4 regions of the Brevibacillus sp. NPDC003359 genome follow, and region 1 is predicted to be linked to each of the others. Evidence: riboswitches for the same ligand, from Rfam matches in the RefSeq annotation. Region 1 holds a riboswitch; each other region holds the start of a gene.
What was found. Region 1 has a riboswitch for cyclic di-GMP ahead of ggt (gamma-glutamyltransferase). Riboswitches for the same ligand answer to the same signal wherever they lie in the genome.

Region 1 (3,547 bases):
TAAAAGGACGCCCGTATCTTTCGCTACGATGCCGGAACCCCAGTCAAAATAGTGACTCTGAATGATGGACACTGCATTTCCATCTTTGTCGACGATCCCGAACCAGGTTGTATCGCCTTTTGGATCAAGCGGTTCTACGGATTTGGCGGCTTGCTTCATATCAATGCGCGCAGCTAAATCTTTCCCGTGCTGCTTGGACAACAGCTCATCCACAGGGATATCCACAAAGGCAGGGTCAGTCAGCCATTTGTCGCGGTCAGCAAAAGCCTGTTTGGTAGCTTCCACAATCGTGTGATAGTAATCGGGTGTTCCTTCACCCATGCTCTTGAGGTCAAAGTTATTCAAAACATTAAGAATAGAGAGTGATGCCATGCCTTGGGAGTTAGGCGGAACGTTGTACGCTTTATAACCGCGGTAGTCTACCGAAATTGGATCTGCCCAAGTGGAGGTGTGCTTCTCAAAATCTTTCAACGTGAGTAATCCGCCGTTGGCTTGCATGTCTGCTACGATTTTTTTAGCAACTTCTCCTTTATAAAAACCGTCAGCGCCTTTTTTTGCAATGATTCGCAAAGTATTGGCAAGATTCTTTTGTTTGAGGATTTCGCCTGCTGCATAGGGATCGCCGTTGGGCTTCAGGAATGTTTTACGGAATCCATCAAAACGTTGAAGATTCTTCAAGTCATTGTCAGTTGGATCTGTGGCGTATTTCGTCCAATATACTTGGTTGGGGGAGACTGGATATCCGTTCTCGGCGTATCCAATGGCAGGCTCCAGCAGTCTGTTCCATTGAAGCTTACTGTTGCCCATGCTTTTATGGGCGTAGTTGTACGCCTCCCACCAGCCGGAGACGACACCAGGGACAGTGTTTGCCGATTCATAACCGCGGGACGGGATTTTTTCGTAGCCTTTGTTTTTGTAATAGTCGATGGTTGCCTTTTCGCCTGCGCGACCACTGCCGTTCAGCGCCTTCAGCTCTTTTGTTTTGGCATTGTAGATGAGCCAGAAGTTATCTCCGCCAATGGTTGTGTAATGAGGATAGACGACAGCTAATGTGGAAGCGGCTGTAATAGCAGCATCTACTGCATTTCCACCGTCTTCCAATGTCTTCAGGGCCGCAGCCGTAGCCAGATAGTGAGGAGTCGTCACCATTGCGTTCGGTGACATCGATGTTGGACGGTTTGCAGCTTGTGCCCCAGAGAATGTTGATAACCCGAAGACAGCAGTCAGCGCGACGGTCGAGAGTTTCTTCCAGAATGACATTCCTATGAAACCTCCTTCATGATGAATAGAATAATGATTTCATTAAACCGGCTATCCGCTGTTGCCCCACCTCCTTTAAAAGTTAAAAATACACAAACATACAAAAATAGACAAAAATAGACATAATGAGCGCAAAAAAAGACCAATGATATAGGATCATTGGTCTCGTCCTACATCAATACTTCGGTAGCTGGCAAGCGTGTCCGCTGTTCCGGAGGTAGCCCCTGTAGCTTTGCGTCGCCGGATTTCCCCGGGTATGCCGTTTCGATATCAATGGATGAAGTAGTAAATTGACACATATACTGATTTGATCGTCGTGGGAAAATGTTCCTAATAAAACTCCGTTTGCCAATAATATAGACTATTTAACATTTGGGGTAAATAAGAAAAATTATTTTCATCCAGAAAATAAGTGTTGAAGATGGCTCCAATGTGAAAAAGGGGCTTGAAAAATGGAGTGTGGATTGTCATAGTTTCACACACCTCCTGGGGCTGAACTGCTTATGATAGTAAAAAGGCATTGTAATTGCCAAGGAGTGAAACATCAGCCATGATGCATCCCGATACAGAATTGCGCTATAGGAACGCTCAGATCGGGTACGGTGTGTTTGCGACAAAGCTGATTCCCAAAGGAACCATTGTATGGGCACAAGACGATCTGGATCAGGTATTGGACCCGGCATTTGTGGAAAGACTTGACTCATTACGAAAACAGGACGTACAAAAATATTCATTCAAGAACCAGTTCGGAAAGTACATTCTTTGTTGGGATAAGGCAAGGTACGTGAACCACAGCTTTCACGCGAATTGTGTGCCTACCATGTATGATCTGGAATTGGCTGCACGGGATATTTTGCCGGGTGAAGAGCTGACTGATGATTATGGGACGTTGAATCTGGATGAACCTTTTGATTGTTTGCCAGAGTCCGACACGGATCGCTCTAGGGTGATGCCTGATGATTTGCTTCGATATTATCCACAGTGGGATCGAATTGCAGTGGAAGCATTCCAACGTTTCAATCATGTTGAACAGCCCTTGCTGCATCTGATTTCCCCAAAGCATCTCGCAACGATTCGAGGGATCACGGAGCAGCGCTTAGCGGTTGATTCTGTCATTCATCTGTATTGCAGGCCACAATGGCAAACGAGGCAGCAATGGAAGACGTGAGCGGGTCGGTCAACGACCCGATTTTGTTGAACTCTGGGTAGAGAATCAGTATTATGGAATGTAAAGGTGAAGTGAAAGGTTGATTTCATTGGAAAACAAGGTAGCGGCATCCAATTTTATCCGCAATATCATGATTGATGACTTGCAAGAGGGCAAAGTAAAGGAAATCATTACCCGCTTTCCCCCAGAACCGAACGGGTATCTTCATATTGGACATGCGAAAGCGATTTGCCTCAACTTTGAGTTGGCACAGGAATTTTCCGGAAAGGCCAACCTGCGTTTTGACGATACCAACCCGGTGAAGGAAGACATCGAATACGTAGAAGCAATCAAGCGGGACGTTCAATGGCTTGGCTTTAAATGGGACGGGTTGTTTTTTGCATCTGATTACTTTGAAGAGATGTACAACCGTGCAGTGCTGTTGATTAAAAAAGGTCTGGCTTACGTAGACGATCTGTCTGCAGAAGACATGCGTAAAATGCGTGGAACATGGACAGAGCCAGGCACAGATAGTCCGTTCCGCAACCGATCTGTGGAGGAAAACCTGGATCTGTTTGCACGGATGCGCCAAGGGGAATTCAAGGACGGGGAAAAGGTGCTGCGTGCGAAAATCGATATGGCCTCTCAGAACTTCAACATGCGTGATCCGGTTCTGTATCGAATCTCCCATGCAACCCATCACAATACGGGCGACAAATGGTGCATCTATCCGATGTACGACTTCGCTCATCCGTTGGAGGATGCCATTGAGGGCGTGACACACTCCTTGTGCTCACTGGAGTTCGAAGATCATCGCCCACTGTACGACTGGGTAGTCCGCGAGTGCGAAATGGAGAGTGTACCACGCCAGTACGAATTCGCCCGCTTGAACCTGACCAATACCGTTATGAGTAAACGCAAGCTGAAACAGCTCGTCGATGAGAATGTAGTAGACGGCTGGGATGACCCGCGCATGCCAACCATCGCAGGCTTCCGTCGTCGCGGCTATACACCGGAAGCGATTCGTACATTCGCTCGTGAAGTAGGGGTAGCGCGCGCCAACAGCACCGTTGACGAGAAAATGCTGGAGTATTTCATTCGCGAGGACCTGAAGTTGAAGGCACCACGTACGATGGCTGT
Region 2 (3,547 bases), on a different contig from region 1:
ACAGCGATGAACCCCAATCCAGCGGGAGCAGGCAAGACACTCACGACGATTGGTCTGTCACAATCACTAAATTATCTCGGGAAGAAAACAATTGCAGCACTTCGCGAGCCGTCCTTGGGTCCTTGCATGGGGATCAAAGGAGGCGCAACCGGAAGCGGCCAGGCACAAATTCTCCCGGCAGATGAAATTAACCTGCATTTTACAGGGGACATTCATGCGATTACAGCTGCACATAACTTGTTGGCAGCGATGATCGACAATCATATTTTCCATGGTAATCCGCGCGGGCTCAATCCAAAGAAAATCGTTTGGAAACGGGCGATGGACATGAATGACCGCGCTCTTCGCAACATTGTGGTCGGCATGGGTGATGGCAATGGGATGACGCGTGAGGATGGCTTCATGATTACGACCGCTTCGGAAATCATGGCAATTTTATGCCTAAGCGAGAATCTGGCAGACTTGCGCGAGCGGTTGAACCATATCATTATTGGCTACGATTTCGATGATCAGCCTGTACGGGCAGAAGAAATCAACGCTGTTGAGGCGATGTGCGTTCTCTTGAAGGAAGCCATCAAGCCCAATCTCGTACAGACAATCGAGGGGACTCCGGTCATTATTCACGGCGGGCCTTTTGCCAATATCGCGCATGGGTGCAGCAGTGTGATTGGAACCAAGACAGCTTTGAAGCTAGCGGATTACGTCGTAACAGAGGCGGGCTTCGGTGCGGATTTGGGAGCGGAGAAGTTTTTTGACATCAAGTGCAGAAAAGCAGGCCTGACACCATCGGCTGCTGTCGTGGTCATTACGGTTCGCTCCTTGAAATTCAACGGCGGGGTAAAAGTACCTGATCTGGCAGTGGAGAACTTGTCTGCTCTGGAAAAAGGCTTCGAAAACGTCAAGCGACATCTGGAAAACTTGCAGAAGTTCGGTGTGCCAGCAGTGGTTGCTATCAATCATTTTGCGACGGATACCCAGGCAGAGATTGATGCCGTAATTGCGCTGTGCCAAGCTGCCGGAGCCGAAGCGGCACTCTCCAAGGTATGGGCAGAAGGAGGAGCAGGCGGTGTCGAGCTGGCTGAAAAAGTGACTCGTGCAGCAGAGCGGCCTTCCTCCTTCCGATTCTTGTATGAGGAAGACCTCAGCATAAAAGACAAGATTGAGACGGTCGTAAAAGAAGTATACCGTGGATCAGGGGTTGTCTTTTCGCCGCTTGCGCTGAAAACGATGCAAAAGGTAGAAGAAATGGGCATGTCCCATCTGCCTGTGTGCATGGCGAAAACACCGTATTCCTTTACGGATCGTGCTGATCTGTTGGGGGCACCTGTAGACTTCACGATTCAAGTGAGCGAGGTGCGCATATCAGCAGGAGCTGGTTTTATCGTGGCACTGACCGGAAGCTTGGTTACAATGCCAGGACTCCCGAAAAAGCCGGCTGCTGAATCGTTATATGTAGACGAGGATGGGCAAGTGAGCGGATTAAGCTAATGAAAAAGTTTGACGAAAAGCTGACAACTGTAAAAGGTTGTCAGCTTTTTTTCCATTTTGAGGTTTATAAGCGGAAAGTTATGGGAAATGAAAGGTGAGATTGAAAAAAAGTGGACTTTCATTGAAAAAACAACAAGGAATGACAAAGGCAAACCTGTTGAAAGGCAGGGACGCAAAGCCACGGGTCTAAGGACGAAAGTCGATGATTTTCGCAGCTAGGACAGCCGGGTTGCCATACCGTGGTCATGATGGGCTGTCGGTGGGCAGTCTTTTTTTTGTTGAAAGAAGAGAAGGGAGAAGTGGTTCGGTATGAAAAATAGTTTGAAGAATAAGCTAATTATCGTTTTGTGCTTGTTGTTGGTCATAAGTTTGGGCACGGTTTGCGGTGCAAGCTATTGGAGTGCTTCCAATCTATTGGCAGACAGTCTGGACAAAGAAGCTGAGTTGTCAGCTAGCAACCTCTCGATTCGTATTGATGGTTTCTTTCAAGAAAAAATTGAGATTGTAAGAGCGGTGGGAGGATTGATGTCGGCTGATAACAATGTCGAATATGACCTGAAGCTCATTCAAGAAGCCCAAAAGAAAAACCCCGAGTTTGAGACGTTCTTCTTTTCGCATGATTTAAGCGGAAAGAAAGTGATCAATTTCAAGGGTGAAGTGACCGATATCTCGGATCGTCCGCATATTAAGGAAGCCAGCAAGGGGGAAGGGAAGGTAGTTGTCTCCGAGCCTGTAGTTTCGAAGCGGACAGGGAATAACATCGTGACGCTTGTCGTTCCAATGATGAAGGACAATCGTCAATACGGTTATATCGGTTCCACTATCCCAATCGATGACATCCAGAAAAAAGTGTCCGAAGAGACGTTCGGCCAATCTGGCTACGCCTTTTTAGTAAGTAAAACAGGAACATTTATTTATCACCCAACGAGTGAATACATTCTGAAGGAATCGATTCTCAACATGGGTATTCTCGAACTGCAAACGGCCTTCGAAGATATCAAGAAAGGGAATCATGGAATCGCCCAATACAGATACGAAAATACAGCGCGATTTGCGTCCTATGCTCCTACCAATTTGAACTGGGGCGTATACATTACGGCACCTGTAGCTGAGCTGCATGCTCCTGTCGACCAACTATCGGCCCGATTGATGGTCATTTCCCTCATCGTGTTGGCTATTGGGGTTGTCCTCGTTTATTTCTTGGCGGTACGCATGGTGAAACCAATTGAGCGTCTGAATCACGCTGTAAATGTAGTGTCTCAGGGGAATTTGAGAGAGACAGTAACCGTTGACGGAAAAGACGAAATCGCGGTTTTGTCACGTGACTTTAACCAGACGGTATCGTACTTGAAAAATTTGATCGAAGACGTATCTTTGTCGTCTGATCAAGTACAGCGTTTTAGTCAGGAAGTATCGGAAGGTATTAAACAAGCGACGGAAAACATCAACCAGATTGGCTTGTCTATCGCACAAATTTCTGAGGGAGCAGAGGCGCAGGCAACCAGCTCGCAGGATGTCGCGTTGTCTATGAATGACATGGCCGCAGGCATCGTGAAAATCGCGGAGACGTCGGCACATGTTTCTGAGGCTGCCCAGATAGCAACAGAGCAGGCCGAGCAAGGGACTGCCGTGGTAGAGCAGGCCGTTCGCCAGATGGGAAGCATTGGCGAGGGGACATCGAAGGCGACAGTAGCCATCGAGCAGCTAAACAATCGATCCAAAGAAATCGAAGGCATTCTTGATACGATCAGTCAGTTGACCTCGCAAATCAACTTGCTTGCGTTGAACGCTTCGATCGAGGCAGCACGTGCTGGCGAACATGGACGTGGGTTTGCTGTAGTTGCCGGAGAGGTGAAAAAACTGGCAAACCAATCCGAGGAATCCGCATCCAAAATCGCGATGCTGATCGGGGAAATCCAGCAGGATACTCGTCACGCGGTAGAGGTCATGACCGAGGGCAACCAAAACGCACAGCAAGGTATTCAACTGGTAGAAGAGGTTCGCGAAATCTTTGGGCATATTTTGGAATCGTCCCGTAACGTTGCCGCGCACATTTTGG
Region 3 (3,547 bases), 210 kb from region 1:
GGCGTCTGAAATGGCTAAAATTCTCGCCATCAGCGGAATTTCATCCCCAGCTAAACCATCCGGGTATCCCCTTCCATCTATTCGCTCATGATGGGAGCGGATTGCAGGAAGCAATTCATTGAACATCCCTGCTTGCAAAATAATTTCGTAGCCAATGACCGTGTGCTGCTTGATCTTGTCGTACTCTTCCGGGGTCAGCTTTCCTTTTTTATTGAGAATTTCGTCTTCGATGCCGATTTTTCCAATGTCATGCAGGATTCCCCCGATATAAACATCTTCCACTTTTCGTTCAGACAAACCAATATCTTTAGCAATTTCTCTTCCCCAGTAAGCTACTCGCTGAGAATGTCCACTTGTGTATCGATCTCGTGCGTCAATGGAAGCAGCCATTGTCGTTAAGAAGTTGTGATTGAATGATTTGACCTCTTCTACTTTTTGCTGAAGTCTTTGAAGATTGTCATAGTAATGATGAAACACGTAGCTGATCGTAATAAACGCAATCATCATCGGGACTAATGTCAGCGGGCCATACGACTCGACTAAGCGTGAACCAACCCCCGCTAGAATTAATAGCAACAAGTAAGTCGAGGTAAAGCCTTTTGCCATCATCTTTACGGTTCGTGCCCAAGTCATTTGATGAAAATAGGAGATACCCAATCCACATAATGTCAGATTCACAAACCAATAAACAACAGCCAAGAACAAATCGCTAATAATAGGAGAAACGGTTCCGAAGCTTTCGATCCAATCTTTCAAAAACGATACTGTCCATATAGTCATTAACAATTGCCCAATATTAATAATAGCCTTTAACGGATTAAACCTTACCAGGAAAGCAATGATTAAAGACTCGATAACAGCAGCCCATACCCCTACCCATACACCGTACAACAAGATACCCGAAAAGATTACAGCATTGTTCACTGTTAAAATCGTATTCGATATACGCACGGGAGCAAAACAAGAAAAAATGGTCAAGAGGGTATAGGTAGATAATACCCCCCAATGCTCACGAACGGCCCATTCAGATGAAGATGTGTAAAAAATATAGATTGCTGCAATGACAAATCCAACCTGTACAACAATCCCCTTTATCCAGTTCGCATAATCAGTTTTTTGTCGCATAACTTTTACCTTCGCGAAGTTGTAGTAATGAAATAGGTTTATTCATCAATCGCTGAACAAGTAAAAAGGCGCCTAACATAATAAAAATATCGCCGATGCTAATCATTCGAGGAATGATAGATGGCATGTAGATGACATCCGTTAAAAATGGAAAATTTGAACTTTCCGTCAATACACTATGCTTGAAATTCGTTCCGTTTATAACTGGCTCTAGATCATAAGGAAGCTTTGCTGCTTGGACTAAATCGATTGGCATTTTTCCATTGTTAGACCAAATTGCAATCGCATTCAGAAACCAGCCGATTAAAAATATCCGCATATCTTCAAATTCTCGGTTAAAAATGAGGAAAGCCAAAATAAACACATACGCGATCGATATGAAAACGCCACCAAATGAAGGGAAGAAAACTGCACAAGCCTGTAGCAGTATGGTAATAACAAGAAGCTTCACTTGATTGAATTTAGGAAATTGTTTGATTCTTCCCCCTCGCAGCAATGCTACGAGAAAAGATAGGGCAATTACATCCAATAACATGTTGTTTCCTCCAAGCTTGAAGAAAAAACACCACTCAGCCAAGCGGTGTTTGTTTCTCCAATACGCTTATTATCCAATATGGAAGTTTGCAGATGTAGCTGCTACGATTGCTACCACCATCATAATTGCCGCGAACCATTTTTTCATTTTCTTTTCCCCCCTTCAGGCATAGTGGAGAAAGCTGGCTTCGCTACTGGCTCCATACGGACCAAGCGACCAGATACAGTCCGTACTTCTTTGCTTCTTTCCTACCTTTATTTTACACATAAGTGACAAAATTCGGCAATCATAGATTCATAGTCTATTCGATTTAATTACAGCTAGTTCTATTTAACTAGAACTATGTTCACACCAGCGCTGCCAATATCGCCTTTTGTGCGTGCAATCTATTTTCAGCCTGATCAAAAATAACAGAGCGCGATCCGTCGATAACCCCGGTTGTCACTTCTTCTCCACGATGTGCTGGTAAGCAATGCAAGAAGAGATAATCACGATCTGCTGCTGCTACCAATTTTTCGTTCACTTGATAGTCGGCAAATGCTTTTAATCGCACCTCATTTTCTTCTTCAAAACCCATACTAGTCCAAACGTCCGTGTATACAGCATCTGCCCCCATGACAGCCTCTGTCGGATCAGTGGTTACCATCATGTTGCCGCCGCTTTGTTTCGCGTATGCTGTAGCTTTTGCGACAATTGTTGCATCCATTTCGTAGCCAACCGGAGTAGCCACCCGCACATCCAGACCTAGCAGAGCTGCGCCCAGCACCAGTGAGTTCGCCACGTTGTTGCCGTCTCCTACATAGGCGAGCTTGACTCCTTTCAACTTGCCTTTGTGCTCCCAGATCGTCAGCAGATCAGCCAATGCCTGACAAGGATGGTACAGATCAGTCAAGCCATTGATAATGGGGATCGACGCGTGCTCGGCAAGCTCTTCTACATAGGAGTGGGAAAAGGTGCGAATCATGATGGCATCCACGTACCGGGAGAGAACTTTTGCTGTGTCGCTGATCGGCTCACCGCGCCCGAGCTGTAGCTCTTTTCCGCTCATAAACATCCCCAAGCCGCCCAACTGATGCATCCCTACTTCAAAGGAGACGCGCGTACGGGTCGAAGCCTTGTCAAAGATCATTCCCAACGTCTTGCCTTGCAAAGGCTGGAATGGCTGTCCCAGCTTTTGCAATTGCTTGACGTGAGCAGACAGATGGAGCAGCTCCATCAATTCTTCTCCGTTGAATTCATCGACGCGTAAGAAATCTTTTCCTTTATGCTTTTGTAACGGCAAGTTTTGAAAGTGTTCCAATATCTTCACTGGCTGCATGCGAGCCACCTCTTTTCTTCATAATCGACTTCACGTATAACTCGAACGTATCGACAGCGGAGAACAATGGCACACCTTGTTGTACCATACGGCTTCGCAGAGCAAATCCTGTCCGGCCCTGACGGTTGCCTTTCGTCGCAGTAACGAGAGCGAAAGCCGCTTCTTCCTTTTGCAACAGCTCGATCCACGCTGCTTCATCTGCCACGACATGCTTTACGACAATTCCTTCGGCTGTCAGCCACTCAGCAGTTCCTGGGGTCGCCGCCAGATTGGCGCCGTCTGCTTGCATTTGCCCGATTAACTCTCTTACATTGTCCTGCTTATCTCCATCTGCCAAAGAAATCATGACCAACTGACCTTTTTGCCAGTCGCCGTACAAATTGTCCTTGAAAGCAAAAGCCTTGCCTGCTGCTTCTTCAAATGAACGCCCCAAGCCGAGAACTTCCCCCGTCGATTTCATCTCTGGACCCAGTACCGGGTCTACGCCGTTCAGCTTGATCGTGGAGAAGACTGGCGCCTTGACGACTGCAAAAGGAATCTCTGGCAAAAGCCCTGTTCCGTAGCCCATC
Region 4 (3,547 bases), on a different contig from region 1:
TCGGTTACAAAATGAAAAAAGAAAACAACCGCCCTTGAAAGGCGGTTGTAGGAAGGTTACATATGGAGACCACGCATTTGCTGTTCGATTTTCTCAAAGCCGCCAGAGACCTTAACGACTTCTTCTTTTTGCTCAGAAACGAGAACAAGCACTTCTTCCAGGCTCTCTTTGTTCTTGTCGGTAATATCTGCGTTGACTTCAACTTTTGCGCCGACTTCCTGAATCATGCTGTGAACATGGATGATGAACTCTTGCAGGTTTTTCGTTTTATCCGCAAAGTTTTGCATGTAGTTGTCTACATTGGTGAACATTTCTTGTACTTCGAGGATGCCCTCGCTATTTTTCTCAAAAGAAGTTTGTGACTCGGAAATCATATCCGATACGAGCTTCATTTTTTCGCGTATGGTCATGAGCAGGTTCGAGATCGACTCAGAGGATAGCTTGGAGGATTCAGCCAGCTTGCGTACTTCATCCGCTACGACAGCAAAGCCTCGGCCGTGTTCACCTGCGCGAGATGCTTCAATCGTGGCATTGAGTGCCAACAGATTGGTTTGTGCAGAAATCTCGGAAATAGTTTGAATGATTTTCCCAATCGATTCAGTTTCCTTATTGAGCTCTTGGATCAGCTGATTCGTACCTTGGATATCCGTGATGAATCGTTCAAAGTCATTGCCGATGTTGCCGATGCGTTTGCCGCTCTCGTTAGTGGCTTCTTTGGTCGATTCTACGTACTCATGCATCTCCGTAACAGAGCGGGTCATGTCCTCAACTTGCAGATTCGTCGAGCTCATTTCCCGACGCAGCTCGTCCGTATTGCCGGTTTGGATCGTAAAGGACTCCATAATGTCTTGCAGGGAAGCAACTGTTTCCACAGCACGAATGTTCACGCCATCCGTCACCTTGTTCAAATTCTCTTGATAGTCTTGCATAGAGCCGAGTGATTCATTGATCTGATCCAGAACACGTTGCAACGATTCCTTCGAGGCAATCGCTTCTTGCTTTTGTTGCTCGCTTTCTTGTTGCAGCTTGTTATTGAATACTGCATGCATCATGCTCGTGACAGAGACGAAGCAGAAGGTAAGCAGGAAGTACATCAGATCAAGATTATTAGTCGAATGGAAAATCGTCTCTCTTTGTGTCAGGAAGTAGTAAGAGACAATACCCAATGTTGATACAATCGTCAAAATATTAATGAGTCGGTCTTGATAAATCCCCATGACTGCTACAAAGAACATAATGGTCATGATATTGATCATATGCGGGTCTAGTCCAACTATGATGAACATGAAAATCCCGATTACGGCGAGGTTGAAAAACTTCATGAAGGGCGCTGCTTTTTCACGGAAGCTCGGGCGATTGGAGATGTAAGTAAAAGGTGCCAGCACGCCATACAAAATACCCAGTATCGTGAGAACGAATGTGTACGATACGCCTAGAAAAAGGTTTAAGACCTGAACAACCGTAATAATACTTGCGAATACGATTACGACCCAATTGTTTCTTCTTCTCAATAGATCAATGTTATCCATGTTACCCACCTACCTCAACTTTTACTTGGTTGGATGACGAATTGTACCAGGAATATTTGGGATCGTGCTTATTTTCATAGACTTCTTTTAAGTGGAAAAGGGTCGGAATGGCGTCGGCCCCTTTGTAAAAGACGATATCTCTGGTCTGAGTTGCCTTTACTTGGTATTTCTTGTTAACAAACTTAAAAAAAGTAGGATCTGCTACACCGATTGCGTGGGTGTAACCATGCTTTTCAGCGAAATCTATCATCAGGCAAATGCCTTTCTGCCCTAGTTGTCCGCGGTATTTCGGCAAAACAGCGAGACTGTCTACCTCCATTACTTTCATGTCTGCTGTAACAGCATCTTGAAAAAGTGATTTCATATAAGGACTTGATTTGGAAAAGGGTGTCATCTCAAACGTTCCACCAGCTTCACCATCATCAGCGATTAAAAGGAACAGAGCAGAGCCTTCTTTCGCGTACTCCATTTCGAAGCCCATGCTTGTCCAGACTGCTTCTTTGATTTCATGAAACTTTGCTAAATCTTGTACGGTTTCTACTTGTTTGTACATAACTTCTCCACTCCATCATTTTCTCTGATTGAATCATGTTGTGTAAGTTTGACGTCTCAAAAGTTATGCTTTGCCATCCGTAATGAAAATGAAAATGCTTTCATCCTCCTTTCAAAAAAGTAAACACAAAAAAAGGCCGTTCCATCATAATGGAACAACCGAAGCTACCAACATCAAAAAATGGTCACAAGATGATGGCAACCCGGCTATCATGGTCAAAGACTAGACTGTAGACCCGTGGTTTTGCGTCGCCACCTTTCGATGACTTTGCCTTTTTCGGTTTATAGAAAAAATTGTAAATATGTGTCGAATTTTGCTAGATATAATTATGGAAAATATAAGCCAAAAGAAATATCCTTGTCAAGTTTTGGTAGGGAAAATTAACTAATTGTTCATAAAGTATTTCCCGAAAATCACCCGTAACAAAAATTTTCCAACTATCCGATAACTAGAAGGAATAGGAGGGGATTTTATGAAGGAAGTAAAAGTGATTCAATTTTACTTTTCCGGGGGCGGCGAAACGATTAGCATCGAAACGACGGAACCGGAAGAGATCATTCAAATGGTCGCAAATCAAGATGGCGGATGGTTACAGTACGATGATGTTGTCATCAACGTCAGAAATGTTTCGTATATCAAAGTAACCAGTCAGGCGTAAAGATAGAAAAAGCGCAAAAGCGCGTCAAGCTCTTCAGGAAAAAGCTCTCCTTTGAATGGAGGGTTTTTTCGTGTTGGAGGTAACGCTGCTGGTTATCCTATTAATAGAAGAAAAAGGAGGGTAACAAGATGACGCTGGAAGAAGTCATGCAGAAGCTCGAAGCGATGGGGACAGAACAGACGAAAAAAACGTTATTGCGGCATGGGGCTAAAGAGCCTTTGTTTGGCGTGCGAGTCGGTGATATGAAAAAGCTGGTCAAGGAGGTAAAGCGTGACCAGCAGCTCGTCCAGGCGCTGTACGACACGGGAAACTACGACGCCATGTACTTGGCCGGATTGACGGTTGACCCGAAGAGCATGACAAAAGAGCGGCTGCAGGCGTGGGTAAAGAAAGTATCTTGGTACGCGCCCGCCGAATATACGGTTGCGAGTGTAGCAGCTGAGAGCAATTTTGCCATGGAGCTGGCACGGGAATGGCTCCAATCAAAAGAAGAGATGGTAGCCACATGTGGGTGGAATACGTATTCGAACTACCTGTCGATTACTCCCGATGAACTGCTAGATAAAGAAGAAATCAAACGGCTCCTCATGAGAGTGAAGGAGACGATTCACCAGGAACAAAATCGCGTACGGTACACCATGAATCAATTCGTTATTTCAGTAGGCGCGTATGTACCAGAACTTCATCAGGAAGCGTTGGAAGTGGCCGCAGCGATTGGCAAAGTACATGTGGACGTCGGACAAACAGCGTGCAAGGTTCCGTTGGCTACGGACTATATCAAAAAGATAGAGGAACGAGGGAGTGTCG

Region 2: it holds a riboswitch for cyclic di-GMP, as region 1 does, so the genes downstream of both, ACFYU8_RS28635 (methyl-accepting chemotaxis protein) here and ggt (gamma-glutamyltransferase) in region 1, are expected to answer to the same signal.
Region 3: it holds a riboswitch for cyclic di-GMP, as region 1 does, so the genes downstream of both, ACFYU8_RS15880 (DUF5317 domain-containing protein) here and ggt (gamma-glutamyltransferase) in region 1, are expected to answer to the same signal.
Region 4: it holds a riboswitch for cyclic di-GMP, as region 1 does, so the genes downstream of both, ACFYU8_RS30110 (N-acetyltransferase) here and ggt (gamma-glutamyltransferase) in region 1, are expected to answer to the same signal.

The regions. Positions count from the first base shown of each region.
Region 1 covers NZ_JBIAOR010000005.1:246,551-250,097, reverse strand. Annotated here, with positions in the region: gene ggt (gamma-glutamyltransferase) at 1-1,260, opposite strand, end outside; cyclic di-GMP riboswitch class I at 1,443-1,531, opposite strand; gene ACFYU8_RS16860 (SET domain-containing protein) at 1,811-2,428, shown strand; gene ACFYU8_RS16855 (glutamine--tRNA ligase/YqeY domain fusion protein) at 2,508-3,547, shown strand, end outside.
Region 2 covers NZ_JBIAOR010000021.1:43,189-46,735, forward strand. Annotated here, with positions in the region: gene ACFYU8_RS28630 (formate--tetrahydrofolate ligase) at 1-1,488, shown strand, start outside; cyclic di-GMP riboswitch class I at 1,626-1,725, shown strand; gene ACFYU8_RS28635 (methyl-accepting chemotaxis protein) at 1,798-3,547, shown strand, end outside.
Region 3 covers NZ_JBIAOR010000005.1:32,095-35,641, forward strand. Annotated here, with positions in the region: gene ACFYU8_RS15875 (HD-GYP domain-containing protein) at 1-1,125, opposite strand, end outside; gene ACFYU8_RS15880 (DUF5317 domain-containing protein) at 1,109-1,660, opposite strand; cyclic di-GMP riboswitch class II at 1,831-1,914, opposite strand; gene argF (ornithine carbamoyltransferase) at 2,007-2,978, opposite strand; gene carB (carbamoyl-phosphate synthase (glutamine-hydrolyzing) large subunit) at 2,923-3,547, opposite strand, start outside.
Region 4 covers NZ_JBIAOR010000026.1:14,907-18,453, forward strand. Annotated here, with positions in the region: gene ACFYU8_RS30105 (methyl-accepting chemotaxis protein) at 57-1,529, opposite strand; gene ACFYU8_RS30110 (N-acetyltransferase) at 1,531-2,082, opposite strand; cyclic di-GMP riboswitch class I at 2,276-2,364, opposite strand; gene ACFYU8_RS30115 (hypothetical protein) at 2,555-2,740, shown strand; gene ACFYU8_RS30120 (DNA alkylation repair protein) at 2,869-3,547, shown strand, end outside.